DNA from 2 places in the Rhizobium sp. CECT 9324 genome. Region 2 is predicted to be linked to the other one. Evidence: riboswitches for the same ligand, from Rfam matches in the RefSeq annotation. Region 2 holds a riboswitch; the other holds the start of a gene.
The links. Region 2 has a riboswitch for thiamine pyrophosphate ahead of thiC (phosphomethylpyrimidine synthase ThiC). Riboswitches for the same ligand answer to the same signal wherever they lie in the genome.

Region 1: another riboswitch for thiamine pyrophosphate. It lies ahead of thiD (bifunctional hydroxymethylpyrimidine kinase/phosphomethylpyrimidine kinase); the one in region 2 lies ahead of thiC (phosphomethylpyrimidine synthase ThiC).

The regions. Positions count from the first base shown of each region.
Region 1 covers NZ_CAKKMZ010000001.1:887,703-895,131, forward strand. The annotation lists gene LQ231_RS04215 (GNAT family N-acetyltransferase) at 1-385, opposite strand, end outside; gene dut (dUTP diphosphatase) at 396-866, opposite strand; gene LQ231_RS04225 (peptide chain release factor 3) at 957-2,540, shown strand; gene LQ231_RS04230 (HAD-IA family hydrolase) at 2,595-3,269, opposite strand; TPP riboswitch at 3,410-3,506, shown strand; gene thiD (bifunctional hydroxymethylpyrimidine kinase/phosphomethylpyrimidine kinase) at 3,562-4,380, shown strand; gene LQ231_RS04240 (GFA family protein) at 4,394-4,792, opposite strand; gene LQ231_RS04245 (pirin family protein) at 4,878-5,789, opposite strand; gene LQ231_RS04250 (class II glutamine amidotransferase) at 6,072-6,899, shown strand; gene LQ231_RS04255 (MmcQ/YjbR family DNA-binding protein) at 6,937-7,290, opposite strand; gene coaBC (bifunctional phosphopantothenoylcysteine decarboxylase/phosphopantothenate--cysteine ligase CoaBC) at 7,287-7,429, opposite strand, start outside.
Region 2 covers NZ_CAKKMZ010000001.1:3,881,717-3,889,145, forward strand. The annotation lists gene LQ231_RS18820 (TRAP transporter small permease) at 1-277, opposite strand, end outside; gene LQ231_RS18825 (sialic acid TRAP transporter substrate-binding protein SiaP) at 338-1,312, opposite strand; gene LQ231_RS18830 (FadR/GntR family transcriptional regulator) at 1,348-2,094, opposite strand; TPP riboswitch at 2,365-2,488, shown strand; gene thiC (phosphomethylpyrimidine synthase ThiC) at 2,582-4,414, shown strand; gene thiO (glycine oxidase ThiO) at 4,416-5,402, shown strand; gene thiS (sulfur carrier protein ThiS) at 5,399-5,596, shown strand; gene LQ231_RS18850 (thiazole synthase) at 5,601-6,377, shown strand; gene LQ231_RS18855 (thiamine phosphate synthase) at 6,374-7,015, shown strand; gene LQ231_RS18860 (AI-2E family transporter) at 7,021-7,429, opposite strand, start outside.

The DNA of each region.
Region 1 (7,429 bases), 3.0 Mb from region 2:
CATAACGTGCGTAGAGGTCCGGCTTGTCCGTCAACAGGATGCCCGCCTCAAATCCCGCTGCATCGGCCCAGGAAAATGCCCGGCGCATCAGGTCTCGGTACAGGCCTTGTCCCCGAAAGTCTGGCCGAACGGCACCCGATTGGTAGCCAGCCGCTTTGACGGTGCGCCCGCCGATGACCAACGGCATGGAAAAGGCGGAAAAATTGGCGACACAACGGTCCGGGTCATCGAAATAGCCGAACGGCATGGAGGATGGATCAGGGCCGCCAAGACGGTTCTGCAATCCGATGTCGATACCGAAAATGTCCTGCAGCAGAGCGACCAGTCCGCGGAAAGCGACCGGATCGCCGAAATAATCCTGCCGGAATGTGAGAGTGCCCGGCACGGTCTTGTCCTCAAACGCCGGTCGAGCCGAAGCCGCCGGTGCCACGCTGGGTGCCGGATGTCTCGCTGACTTCGGCAATCCGTGCCTGCGTGACCGGCGCAATCACCATCTGCGCAATGCGCATGCCGCGGCTGATGGTGAAATCCTCGTCGCCGAGATTGATCAGCAGCACCTTCACTTCGCCGCGATAATCGCTGTCGATCGTGCCGGGCGTGTTGAGGCAGGTGATGCCGTTCTTGAAGGCAAGGCCGGAGCGCGGGCGGATTTGCGCCTCGTAACCGTCCGGGATTTCGAAGATGAGGCCTGTGGGCACCAGGGCCCGCTTGCCGGGTGAAAGCACCATCGGCGCGTCATCTGCAACGGCTGCACGCAGATCCATGCCGGCGGCGCCGCGTGTCTCATAGGCTGGCAGGTCGATGCCCTCCGCATGGGGCAGACGAAGCAGATTGAGCGTCGGGCGGATGTCGTGATGTGCTGTCATGCCCCACTAGTTTCCCCTAGCCGGGCCGAGGTCAATTGCAATGCGGGGGTTTAGACGCTAGATAGCGCCCAACTCCACAGGATTCACACCATGGCCGAAACGCTCGCAGAGGCGGTCTCCCGCCGCCGCACATTCGCGATTATCGCTCACCCGGACGCAGGTAAGACCACGCTCACCGAAAAGCTGCTGCTGTTCGGCGGCGCCATCCAGCTTGCGGGCGAGGTCAAGGCGAAGAAGGATCGTATCCAGACCCGATCGGACTGGATGAAGATCGAGCGCGAGCGCGGCATTTCGGTCGTGACCTCGGTGATGACCTTCGAATACAATGACAAAGTCTTCAATATTCTCGATACGCCGGGTCACGAAGACTTTGCCGACGATACCTATCGCACGCTGACCGCCGTCGACGCCGCCGTCATGGTCATCGACGCGGCCAAGGGCATCGAGCCGCGCACGCTCAAGCTGTTCGAGGTCTGCCGCATGCGCGACATCCCGATCATCACCTTCATCAACAAGATGGACCGAGAGAGCCGCGACCCCTTCGAGATCCTCGATGAGGTCGAGGAAAAGCTGGCGCTCGACACAGCACCGATCACCTGGCCTGTCGGCCGCTCCAAGACGTTCAGCGGTTCCTACAATCTGGTGGAAAACACCTTCCGCGGGTCCGACAAACAGGTTGAAGGCCTGCCGGTCAACAGCCCGGCCAATGTTGCCGAGCAACTCCCGGAAAACGAGCGCGCCGCCTTCATCGAAGAATTGGAGCTTGCCCAGGAAGCCTGCCGCCCGTTCGACAGGCAGGCCTTCCTCGAGGGCCACATGACCCCGGTCTTCTTCGGCTCGGCGCTGAAGAATTTCGGCGTGCGCGACCTGATCAATGCGCTCGGCGATTTCGCCCCGCCGCCGCGCGACCAGGTGGCTGACATACGCACCGTGCATGCCGCCGAAGACAAGATGACGGCCTTCGTCTTCAAGATTCAGGCCAATATGGATCCGAACCACCGCGACCGTATCGCTTTTGCCCGTATCTGCTCCGGCAAGCTCGAGCGTGGCATGAAGGCGCGGCTGGCCCGCACCGGCAAGCAGATGGGCCTGACGGCGCCGCAGTTCTTCTTCGCCTCGCAGCGCCAGCTCGCCGACACGGCCTATGCCGGCGACGTGGTCGGCATTCCGAACCACGGGACCTTGCGCATCGGCGACACGCTGACCGAAGGCGAGAACCTTGTCTTCCAGGGCGTGCCGAATTTTTCGCCGGAAATCCTGCGCCGCGTGCGCCTCGAAGATGCGATGAAGGCGAAGAAGCTGAAGGAAGCCCTGCAGCAGATGGCCGAAGAAGGCGTCGTGCAGCTGTTTTCCCCGGAAGACGGCTCGCCCGCGATCGTCGGTGTCGTCGGCGCTCTACAGCTCGACGTTCTGAAGGAGCGACTGGCTGGCGAATACACGCTGCCGGTCTCCTTCGAGATGTCGCGTTTCTCGGTCTGCCGCTGGATTTCCTCCGATCAGCCTGCCGAACTCGACAAGTTCATGACCCAGCGCCGTGGCGATATCTGCCGCGACCTGGACGGAGATCCGGTGTTCATGGCGCAGGACGCGTTTTCGCTGCGCTACGAAGCTGAGCGTTATCCGGCGATCAAGATGGTCGCGATCAAGGAATATCACGTCGCCAAGGCGGCGTGATATTCCGTGAACTTCGGCGCGGGGCGCTTCCAGGCTTCCCGCTGATGCGCCCCGTCAGCCCGCCCGCACGATCTGCATGCCGCCATCGGCGTCGACATGGACCCGCACGTTTTCGTAGCTGGCCAGGCTCGGATGCCTTGTTTCCATGGCATGACTGTGGGTCGCTGTGACCACCATGACATCTGAGCCCGCAGCCTCGCCCGCCAAGACGCCGGCCATGACATCTTCAAACACCAGGCAGCGGGCAGGATCGACGCCGAGATGGCTTGCGCCGAGCAGATAGCCGGCGGGATTGGGCTTGCCGATCTTGACATCCTCGGCGGTGATGATCGTCGGCGGTTGTGGCAGGCCGGCGGCCTCGATGCGTGCCCGGGCCAGAAGGGCCGGGGCAGATGTGACGATCGCCCAGCGCGCGGGAGGCAGGCCGTTGAGGAAGTCGATTGCACCGGGGATGGCCACAACGCCTTCGACATCCTCGATTTCGCCGCGCTCGATTTCCAGGGCTTCCGCGACCGCATCGACACCGGGCAGGGCGAGCCCGCGGATCGTGTCGATGCCGCGCTTGCCATGCATTGTCGGCAGGAAGGCCGCAACGTCGAGCCCGTGCCGTGCCGCCCATTTCCCCCAGACTCGTTCGGCGGCCGCAATGGAGTTGAGCAACGTCCCGTCCATGTCGAACAGGAAGCCGTTGTAACGTTTGTCAAAGACGGTGTTCTGGGCGGAGGTCAATCGCGAAATCCTTGAGATGTGGGAACAGGCAGATTACGCACGTAGCTATTTTTGACTGTTGCCGCAAATGGTTCGGTGCGCTTCGCGGGGCATCCGGCGTTTCACATGACAGCAGCACGGCCTTGGTCTAGAACATCATAATTGAGAGACAGGGGCGTTCGTCGAGAGATGGACTGAGAAGCACCCTTTGAACCTGAACCAGATAATGCTGGCGGAGGGAGTTGCTCGGGACGATTTCAGGATTGACTTCGCGATCCGTCCCACCAACTGCCCCGCTTAAAAAGGGGTGTCCGTGAAAACCAGTTCCACTTCTATCGCAAACGTCCTGTCGATTGCCGGATCCGATCCGTCGGGAGGTGCCGGGATCCAGGCCGACCTGAAGACATTTTCGGCGCGTGGCTGTTACGGCATGGCGGCGATCACGGCGTTGACGGCACAGAACACCCAAGGGGTTTCGGCTGTGCAGGCGCTGGATCCCGGTTTTGTCGCCGAGCAGATCCGGATGGTTTTTGCCGATGTCCGGGTCGATGCGGTGAAAATCGGCATGATTGCCAACGCGGGCATTGCCAGTGCAATTGCGGGCGCGCTCAGGCCGCATCGCGGAATTCCTGTCGTGCTGGACCCGGTGATGATCGCCAAGGGCGGCGCCTCACTGCTGGACCCAGAGGCTGTTGCGGTATTGCGGGATGAGCTTTTGCCGCTGGCAACGCTGCTCACTCCCAATCTGCCGGAAGCGGCGGCTTTGCTCGGTGAAGCCGAGGCCGAGAACCGCCGCGTGATGGAATCGCAGGCGGTGCGGCTGGCTGTGGGTGGCGCGGCAGCTGTGCTGTTGAAGGGTGGACATCTTGCCGCCGCCGACAGCCCCGATCTCCTGGTCCTGGGTGAGAGCGTCCACTGGTTCGAAGCGCCGCGCATTGAAACGAAGAACACCCATGGTACAGGCTGCTCGCTGTCGAGCGCGATTGCTGCCGAACTTGCCAAGGGGCTCTCGCCGTATGATGCCGTCGCGGTCGCTAAGGACTGGCTGGCTGAAGCTGTCCGTTTGTCGGGGACGTTGTCGGTCGGTTCTGGCCATGGCCCGGTTCACCACTTTCACGCGCTCTGGCAATAGCGCGATTGGGCCCCTATTCCCCGGATGATGCGGGAATATCGCGGATGTCGCTCACCCATTGCAAAGCCGATCCTGTCCAGCTCTGATGGTTGGGTGTCAACGCCTGACGTTGATCGACCGTGCCGAGACGAATGGCGATACTGCTGCCGGTAGCGTCGACCCGCCAGAGGGGTGAGCCACAGGTATCGCAGAAAAACTGGTCGCTCGGCCTGCCGCTATCCGCGACCTTGCGATACCGCCGTGCGGTACCGGCAAGGACGCGGAAATTATGCGGTTCGACGCCGACGCTGACCCGGTAGGCACCACCCGTCAGCCGCTGGCAATCGACGCAGTGACAGATGCCGACCTCTTGAGGATCGACGTCGGCTTCGTAGCGGATGGCGCCGCAGTGGCAACTGCCGGTGATGAGCATCGTCCATCTCCCACAAAAAGAAAACCCGGCGGAGGGGGCCGCCGGGCAAGGGGAACTTGACTACCTAAGCCTTGCGGCTGTGTGATTAATGATCGACCTTGATAAAAGTTCCATTCTGCAATTCCTGCATGGCCTGCATCAATTCCTCGCGCGTGTTCATCACGATCGGACCGTGCCAGGCGACAGGCTCCTTGATCGGCTTGCCGGTGACCAGAAGGAATCGGATGCCCTGTTCCCCGGCCTGGACCGTAATTTCGTCGCCGGTGTCGAACACCACCAATGTGCGATTGCCCGAGAGGTCTCTGATATTGAGCTCCTCGCCCATGTATTCCTTCTCGACCTTCACCCCGAATGGCGAGGACGCGTCGCGAAAACTGCCGGAGCCTGCAAAGATATAGGCGAAGGCTGAACGGTAGGTGTCGACCGGAATGGTCTTGCGTTTGCCGGGCGGCACTGAAATGTCGAGATAGACCGGCTCGGCTGCAATGCCATCGACGGGACCGGCCTTGCCCCAGAAGTCGCCGGAAATCACCCGGACCGCGGTGCCGTCATCATCGACCACGACGGGAATGTCGGCGGACTTGATGTCCTGGTAGCGCGGCGCGGTCATTTTCAACGACGAGGGCAGATTGGCCCAGAGCTGGAAGCCGTGCATGCGGCCGGCAAAGTCGCCCTTGGGCATTTCCTGATGCATGATGCCGCTGCCGGCGGTCATCCACTGCAGGTCGCCCGCGCCGAGCAGGCCGCGATTGCCCAGGCTGTCGCCATGCTCGACCGTGCCGGCCAGCACATAGGTGATGGTTTCGATGCCGCGATGCGGGTGCCAGGGGAAGCCGCGAATATAATCGGACGGACTGTCGTTGCGGAAATCGTCCATCATCAGAAAGGGGTCGGTCATCGACGGATCGCCGAAGCCGAAGACGCGGTGCAACTTTACCCCGGCACCTTCCATGGTGGGCGTGGCGCGGCTTTCATGCTTGACGGGTCGGATCGACATCGGATGCTCCTTTGAGCGTGTACGCGGTTGACACCAATATAGCCGAACTTCGCCAAAGCCGAAGGCGGGCGCCGGGAACGCGGTGTTCACAATATTCGCCGAGGTTCGAAAAACAGGCGGCCGCTCACAAAACTCAATTGTGCAGTGCAGAAAGTGATTGCGGCAATCGTCAAAATTCTGTCATCAATGTCGCGACGTTTACAAATCATTAGCCAATCGGTTGAACACTGACGGAAAGCGCGCAGACACCGGATCGGCAGCTTGCAGGAGTTGTGAAAACGCATGTGTCGTTGGGCAGCCTATCGCGGCGAAGCGATCTACCTTGAAGAACTGGTCACCTCACCGGCGCATTCGTTGATTGAGCAATCCCATTGCGCCACCCGCGCCAAGACAGCCACCAATGCGGATGGCTTCGGCATCGCCTGGTACGGCGACCGCCCGGAGCCTGGCCGTTTCCGCGATGTGCTTCCCGCCTGGTCCGATTGCAACCTGAAGAGCCTTGCCAGCCAGATCCGGTCGCCGCTGTTTCTGGCGCATGTCCGCGCAGCCACCCACGGCACGACCCGCCGCGACAACTGTCATCCCTTCGTTAACGGCAACTGGTCCTTCATGCACAACGGCCAGATCGATCATTTCGATCGTATCCGCCGGCCGATGGAAACCATGCTCGATGACGAACATTTCCACGCCCGTGTCGGCACCACCGATTCCGAGCTGCTTTTTCTGCTTGCCCTGCAGTTTGGCCTGAAAGAAAGGCCGATTGCCGCCATGAGCGAGGCCGTGGGCTTTGTCGAGCGCATGAGCATGCACATGACCGGCGAAGCGCGTGTACGCTTCACGGCGGCCTTCTCCGACGGCCGGACGCTCTATGCCGTGCGTTATTCGACCGACGCTTTCGCGCCGACGCTCTATGCAGCCCCGATGGGCGACAAGGGCGGTTACTGTCTCGTCTCCGAGCCGCTCACCGACGAGACCGACAAATGGGTCGAGATTCCGGCCAGTAGCGCGGTGATCCTCAGTGAAAAAGGTCTCGATGCGGTCGAGTTCCGCCCGTCCGCCGACGACGCGCGTTTGCCTGAACCGGCACGGGTGCCGGCAATGGCGCTCTGATCGCGTCTCGGCAACCAAATCAGCGGTTGATCGCCAGTTAAAGGGGAATACCCAGTTCGATGCGCAGCTTGCGTGTCATGCCTGCGCTGACCAGGCCATAGGAACGACGCAGATACTCTGCGGCCTCCTCTGCGGTCAAAGTCGATACCGGTGAAACAGAGACCCATTTACGCTTGGCGAAATAGGGAGCCTGCTCGATTCCTTCCAGCGCGGTCAGGATCTCGAAGCTCTCTTCGGTGACTTTGAATGTCAGCCGGTTTTCCGCATCGGTGATCAGGCCGAATACCTTGTCTCCAACCTTGGCAACAGTTGATTCCCATTGATCGATCAGCGAGGTGCCGGGCATCGCCTCGACGAAGTGCCGAAATCCGGTGCGGCTGAAAAGGCTCATGGTTTTGCTCCACCAATCTGCGTCGCGATCCAGAGCGCCAACCGCTCGGCGACCTCGTCCTTCGACAGGTCCGGCCACGCTTCCACACCGGTCTTCGAGATCAGCCGCACGCTGTTGCGATCTCCGCCCATGATGCCGG
Region 2 (7,429 bases):
CCTGGATATGGCGCGACACCCGCACGCACATCACAGCACCGAGAAAGACCACGCCGATCAGGCAGTTGATCGCGATCTCTTCCGTCCAGGCATAGGAATTATTGAGCACATAACGAGTAAAGAACTGCAGGAAGACACATCCCGCCATGACCCAGAATATGGCAAGCGTGACCCAGTCTTCGACAGCATAGTGCGAAATATCGATATCGGGTGCAGCTTCATCGAAGGAGTGCGCAAGCTCCTCCGCTGTGATCGGCGTGTGGATTTCTTTTGACATGGCAGACATCCGCGAAAGAGGAAGGAATGCCGGCCCTTCCGGGAAGAGCCGGCACACGGATCACTTGACGGCGCGGATCGCCTCCCAATCGGCTTTGACATAGCCGAAGTCTTCCATCGCCGCTTTTTCCATCACGGTCTTTTCGAAGTCGGCCTTGTCGACTTCGGCAACATCGATTCCCCGTTCCTTGAAGGTCGCAACCAGAGCCTGCTCGCGTTCGGCGATGATATTGGTGCTGCGTTCAGCCGCCTGCTGCATCACTTCGGTGAAGATCTGCTTGTCGGCATCAGAAAGGTTTGCCCACAGGCTTTTCGAAATCAGCGTGTTGAGATGATCGACGATGTGCCCGGTCAGCACGATGTGCTTCTGCACTTCGTAGAATTTCTTCGCTTCGATCGTGGTCAGCGGGTTTTCCTGCGCTTCGACCGTGCCGTTCTGCAGAGCAAGATAGACCTCGGCAAAAGCGATCGGCGTGGTGTTCGCACCGCAGGAACGGGGCATGGCGAGATAGGCCGGAACGTCCGGAACGCGGATCTTCAGGCCAGCCATGTCGGCGCATTTGGTGATCGGCTTGTTCGACGTGGTGTGGCGCGTGCCGTAATAGGTAACCGCGGTGATATGATTGCCTGACGCGTCTTCATAACCCTGGGCAAGACGTTTGAAGACATCGCTCTTGGTATAGGCAATCAGGTGTGCCGGATCGCGGAAGGTATAGGGATAATATGTGACGCCGATCGGCGCATATTCACGCGCTGCAAAGCTTGAACCCGAGATGATGATGTCAACCGTACCGAGCTTCAGGCCCTGGTTGAGGTCGGCCTCCTTGCCGAGCTGCGATGCCGGAAAGACATCGATCTTGTAGCGCCCTTCGGTGCGCTTGCCGATTTCCTCGGCCGCCCAGACGGATTCAGAATGGAAAGGTTCCGACGTCTCGTAGACATGCGCCCACTTCAGAACGGTTTCGGCCTGCGCGGTCAGCGCCGAGGCCAGAATGGCGGCGGTTGCGCCCATCAGCATTTTCAGTTTGAACTTCATCTTATTCTCCTCCCAAGTTGAAGTCAGTCGATCGGCTAAATGCCGCCGGCACGCCTCCATGCGGCCGGTATCGAACCGTCGGTCGTTTCCTCCTCGAAACTTTCCGACAGGCGAAGCTGTGATTGGTCGAGATGGGCACGCATGGCGGCCCGGGCTGCCACTGGATCCGCGGCTGCAATTGCATCTCGAATGGCGCGATGCTCCTCCATCGCGGCCCTCCAGGTATCCTTGTTTTCGAAATAGCTGGCGAGCTTTTCAAAATAGGGTGTCATGCGCATATCGTGAATGCTGCCGACGAAACGGTTCAATGTGGCATTGGCGATGATACCCGACACGATCACATGGAAATCGCGATCAAGGGCCAAGGCGGCACGGCGATCATCCAGTGCCGCGTCCATCTTGGCCAGATTGTCGTCGAGCACCAGGATGTGTTCGGGCCTGGCCAGCCGTGCCGCTTCCTCGGCTACAGCACATTCGACCACCGCCCGCGCACGTAGCAACTCAAACGGCCCTTCAAAATCTTCCGGCGGCAGGTCAGCGACTGGCACCTTGCGCGCCGTCACATAGATGCCGGAACCCATGCGGATATCGATGAATCCCTCGACTTCGAGCACGATCAATGCCTCCCGAATGGTCGGACGCGAGACGCCGAGCTTCTGCGCCAGATCACGCTCGGCCGGCAGCCTTGACCCCGCCTGCAATTCGCCGCGCTCGATCAGGCCTCGCATCTGGTCCGCCACCTGGCGATACAGGCGGCGCGATTCAACGGCGGAGAAAATCATGGTCTGCAGCGTCCTTCTGGACAGGTGGCCAAGTGGTCATACCAATTAGAATGAAGTGATACGCCTGCAAACAACGATCTGTCAATTGCAAGAATGCCAAATGGAATACGAATAGCGCTCCGCTGCGACAAGCACGGTGATTGGGATCATGATGCCCGGACACTGCCTCGCGCAACCGACGTCATCGAATTAGCGTCGGCATCGGGATCGGCCGATCCCACCGCTTTCGATCGGCACTTGACGCGGCAAGCCATATGTTCGTAACCTTAAGTCATTCACCAGGGGGGTCCCGTCAAGGGGCTGAGAGTCTGCTGAGCTTTTTCGAAAGCAGCGCAGTGACCCGTTGAACCTGATCCAGTTCATACTGGCGTAGGGACGGTGCGAGCGCTGCAATGCCAAGAGTCCATTCTGTGGACTGAAGGCAGGCGTCTATCCATCTTTCCGGCTGACATGACTGGGTCTCCAACATCAAACTTGGAGCCTCACGATGAACATTGCCCAAAACTTTACGAAACCCGAAGTCACCACCGGGCCACTTCCTGCCTCGACAAAGATCCATCTGGCCGGCGAACACCACCCGGATATTCGCGTGCCCATGCGACAGATCGCGCTTCATCCGACCTCGGGTGAGCCTCCCGTCAACCTATACGACAGCTCAGGCCCCTATACCGATCAGGCGGCTACGATCGCGATTGATGCGGGTCTCCCCCGCAACCGCACCGCCTGGATACGCGCCCGCGGTGATGTCGAATTATATGACGGCCGACACATCAAGCCGGAAGACAACGGCTTCGTTTCCAACGACCGATTAACGCCGGAATTCCCCGTGCGTCACCCGCCCTTGCGTGCAACCGACGGCAAGGCCGTCACCCAGCTCGCCTATGCCCATGCTGGCATCATCACACCGGAAATGGAATTCATCGCGATCCGCGAAAACCTGGGCCGCAAGGCTGAAACCCAGACAATGTCCCGCGATGGCGAGAGCTTTGGCGCGCATATTCCAGACTTTGTCACGCCGGAATTTGTCCGCCAGGAAGTGGCCGCCGGCCGCGCGATCATCCCGGCCAACATCAACCATCCCGAACTCGAGCCAATGATCATTGGCCGCAATTTTCTCGTCAAGATTAACGCCAATATCGGCAATTCCGCCGTCACGTCTTCGATGGCGGAAGAAGTTGAAAAGATGGTGTGGGCGATCCGCTGGGGCGCCGACACAGTCATGGACCTGTCCACCGGCCGCAACATTCACAACATCCGCGACTGGATCATCCGCAATGCACCGGTACCGATCGGCACGGTTCCTCTTTACCAGGCACTGGAAAAGGTCGGCGGCATTGCCGAGGACCTGACCTGGGAGGTCTATCGCGACACATTGATCGAACAGGCCGAACAGGGCGTCGACTATTTCACCATCCATGCCGGCGTCAGGCTTGCTTACATTCCGCTGACCGTCAATCGCGTCACCGGCATCGTCAGCCGCGGTGGTTCGATCATGGCCAAGTGGTGTCTGCATCATCACCGAGAGAGCTTTCTCTACGAGCATTTCGAGGAAATCTGCGACATCTGCCGGAGCTACGACGTGTCGTTCTCGCTCGGCGACGGGCTTCGTCCGGGTTCCATTGCCGATGCCAATGACGCTGCCCAGTTTGCCGAGCTGGAGACCCTGGGCGAATTGACTCAGATCGCATGGGCCAAGGATTGCCAGGTGATGATCGAAGGTCCCGGCCATGTGCCGATGCACAAGATCAAGGAGAACATGGACAAGCAGTTGAAGGTCTGTGGCGAAGCGCCCTTCTATACGCTCGGACCACTGACCACCGATATCGCACCCGGCTATGACCACATCACCTCCGGGATCGGTGCCGCCATGATCGGCTGGTTCGGCACGGCCATGCTTTGTTACGTCACGCCGAAGGAGCATCTCGGCCTGCCCGACCGCAATGATGTGAAAATCGGCGTTATCACCTACAAGATCGCCGCCCATGCCGCCGATCTCGCCAAGGGTCATCCCGCGGCGCAACTGCGCGATGACGCCCTGTCGCGGGCACGCTTCGAGTTTCGCTGGGAGGACCAGTTCAACCTGTCGCTCGATCCGGACACCGCCCGCTCGTTCCACGACGAGACCCTTCCGAAGGAGGCTCACAAGGTCGCGCATTTCTGCTCGATGTGCGGCCCTAAATTCTGCTCGATGCGCATTTCGCATGACATTCGCGCCGAAGCGCAGAAGGAAGGTTTGCAGGCGATGGCGGAGAAATTCCGCCAGGGCGGGCAACTCTATGTGCCGCTGGCCGAAACAGCACCGCCATTATTGGGAGAGTGACATGACCATTGTCATAAAAGGGGCCGGCATAGCCGGCCTCGTCACCGCGCACGAATTGAGGCGACGTGGTTTCACCGTCGAAGTGCATGAGCGCGCAGATGTGGTCGGTGGTGGTGCATCTCATTTTGCCGGCGGCATGCTTGCTCCCTACTGCGAGCGGGAGGCGGCCACCGAACCCGTCCTGCAACTCGGCCTTCAGGGTCTGGATTGGTGGCGACGCACCCTACCCGGCGAAATCATCAGCAAGGGCACGCTTGTCCTCGCTCAGCCTAGAGACATGGCCGAACTCAGCCGCTTTGCCGCCCGCACGCGGGACCATCAATGGGTTGATGCCGATGCCATCGCCGCTCTAGAACCAGACCTGGGCGGACGGTTTCACAAGGGCCTTTTTTTTGCCGGAGAAGCTCATCTCGATCCAAGACGGGCGATGAAGAGGCTCTATGAAAACCTCAGGGAGGGCGGGGTCCTGTTCCGCTTCTCCTATGACGAGACAACGCAAGCTCGTACCCACGAATGCATAATCGATTGTACCGGCCCGGCCGCAATCGAAACCTTGCCGGGCCTGCGCGGCGTGCGCGGCGAGATGCTCTATCTGCACGCATCGGATATCGCGTTGTCAAGACCGATCCGTCTGCTGCATCCCCGCCATCCTCTCTATATCGTGCCCAGAGGACGCGGCCTTTTCATGCTCGGCGCAACGATGATCGAAGCCGCGGACAATGGGCCGATTGCCGTTCGCTCGCTGATGGAATTGCTCATCATGGCTTGTGCCGTGCATCCGTCATTCGGTGAAGCACGCGTCGTGGAGACGGGGGTCGGTGTTCGCCCGGCCTTTGCGGACAACATGCCCCGCGTCATCGAAACACCGGATGGTCTGGCCGTAGCGGGCATGCATCGCCACGGCTTTCTGCTTGCGCCGGCGCTTGCCCAGCAGGTTGCGGAGCGGCTTCAGCAGCAGCGGATCAACGGTGAAAGGAAATCAGCATGAAGCTCATCGTCAACGGCGAACCGAAGGAAAGCCCCGCCGCGACACTCGCGGAACTGCTGACCACTCTCGAATACGAAGGCGACTGGCTCGCAACCGCTGTCAATGGCGACCTTGTCCATCGCGAGGACCGAAATCAACACCAGCTCAGGCCAGGCGACCGGATCGAAATCCTTTCGCCCATGCAGGGAGGATGATGACATGACCCTATCGATCTACGATACCGAAATCTCGTCGCGGCTGTTGCTCGGGACGGCGCGTTATCCGTCCCCAGCCATTCTGGCCGAAGCAATCCAGCGGTCTGGCACAGAGATCATCACCGTTTCGCTTCGCCGAGAAACAGCCGGCGGCAAGACTGGCGGCAACTTCTTCCAGCTCATCAAGGAGCTTGGCGTAAACGTCCTGCCCAACACCGCCGGCTGCCACAGTGCATCGGAAGCCGTGCTGACGGCAAGAATGGCGCGTGAAGTCTTCGCCACCAACTGGATCAAGCTCGAGGTCATCGGTCATCAAGAGACGTTGCAACCCGATGTCTTTGGCCTTGTCGAGGCAGCAAAGATCCTCAGTGAGGAAGGCTTTGACGTCTTTCCCTACACGACCGACGATCTGGTGGTCGGTGAAAAGCTGCTCGCCGCCGGCTGCAGGGTGCTGATGCCCTGGTGCGCGCCCATCGGCAGTGCCATGGGGCCGCAAAACCCGGCCGGCCTCCGGGCCATGCGCGCGGAATTTCCCGATATCCCCCTGATCGTCGATGCCGGCATCGGCAGGCCGTCGCACGCAACAGCCGTCATGGAACTGGGCTACGACGCCGTGCTGCTGAACACCGCCGTCGCCGTCGCGCTTGATCCTCCGCTGATGGCGCAAGCCTTTGCGGATGCAATTTCGGCCGGGCGGCAGGCTTACAAGGCGGGCATGCTGGAACCGCGCGACATGGCGGTTCCCTCCACCCCGACAATTGGAAAAGGCGTATTCGCATGAAACTCGATCCGTTTTATCTGATTGTCGACAGCGCCGACTGGATCGAGCGTTTGGTTCCTCTCGGCGTGAAACTCGTGCAATTGCGCATGAAGAATGTCGAGCTTGCGACGGTGCGCCACCACATCCGCCACGCCAGACTGATCTGCGCAAGACATGGTTGCCAGCTGATCATCAACGACTATTGGCAAGTGGCCATCGAGGAGGGATGCGATTTCATCCATCTTGGCCAGGAGGACTTGGTCGATGCTGACCTCAAGGCGATCCGCAAGGCAAATCTGAAAATCGGCATTTCGACCCATGACGAGATAGAACTGGAAGCGGCACTGTCCATCACTCCCGACTATATCGCACTCGGGCCGATCTATCCGACCACCCTGAAACAGATGAAATGGGCACCGCAAGGTCTTGAAAAGCTGGGCTTGTGGAAACGCAGGATCGGAGCCCTGCCCCTTGTCGCGATTGGCGGGCTGCGGGTCGATCGGCTGGCGGGTGTCTTTTCCCATGGCGCAGACATCGCAGCCGTCGTGTCCGACATCACGCAGAACCGCAATCCTGAACAACGTATGCAGGAGTGGCTTGATCAAACCGCCCATGTAGCAGATGGGCGGTCACGACATGTTCAAATGCATAAGAGCTAGAGATATCAACTCGCAACGCTGGCCAGTTTCAACCGCGGGCGTGTGACTTTGCGGACCGGGACTTTCAGCGCGGTCGGCGGGGCTATCGTCAATGCACCGACGACCGTTTCGGACAGTGTCTGGCAGACAAAATCCGCGTCAATGGCAGAGGGTTCGATGAGCGGATTGTCACGCCCGTTTGCTGCGGGAACCAGCAGTCCAACACGCACAGTCGGCTTCAGCCGCTTGATCCGCCGCACCAGCAGACGGGCGTGCGATTTGGAATTGCCGTTGAGGTAGGAGATGATCACGGTTTCGATGTCATCCAGCGCGACGGGCACAAAGGCCCGCGCAACCAGGTCGGCATAGGAAGCCGTTCTGACCATTGCCCCCTGGACCTCCAGAACCTGGGCCAGCATCGCAGCGGCCGCATCG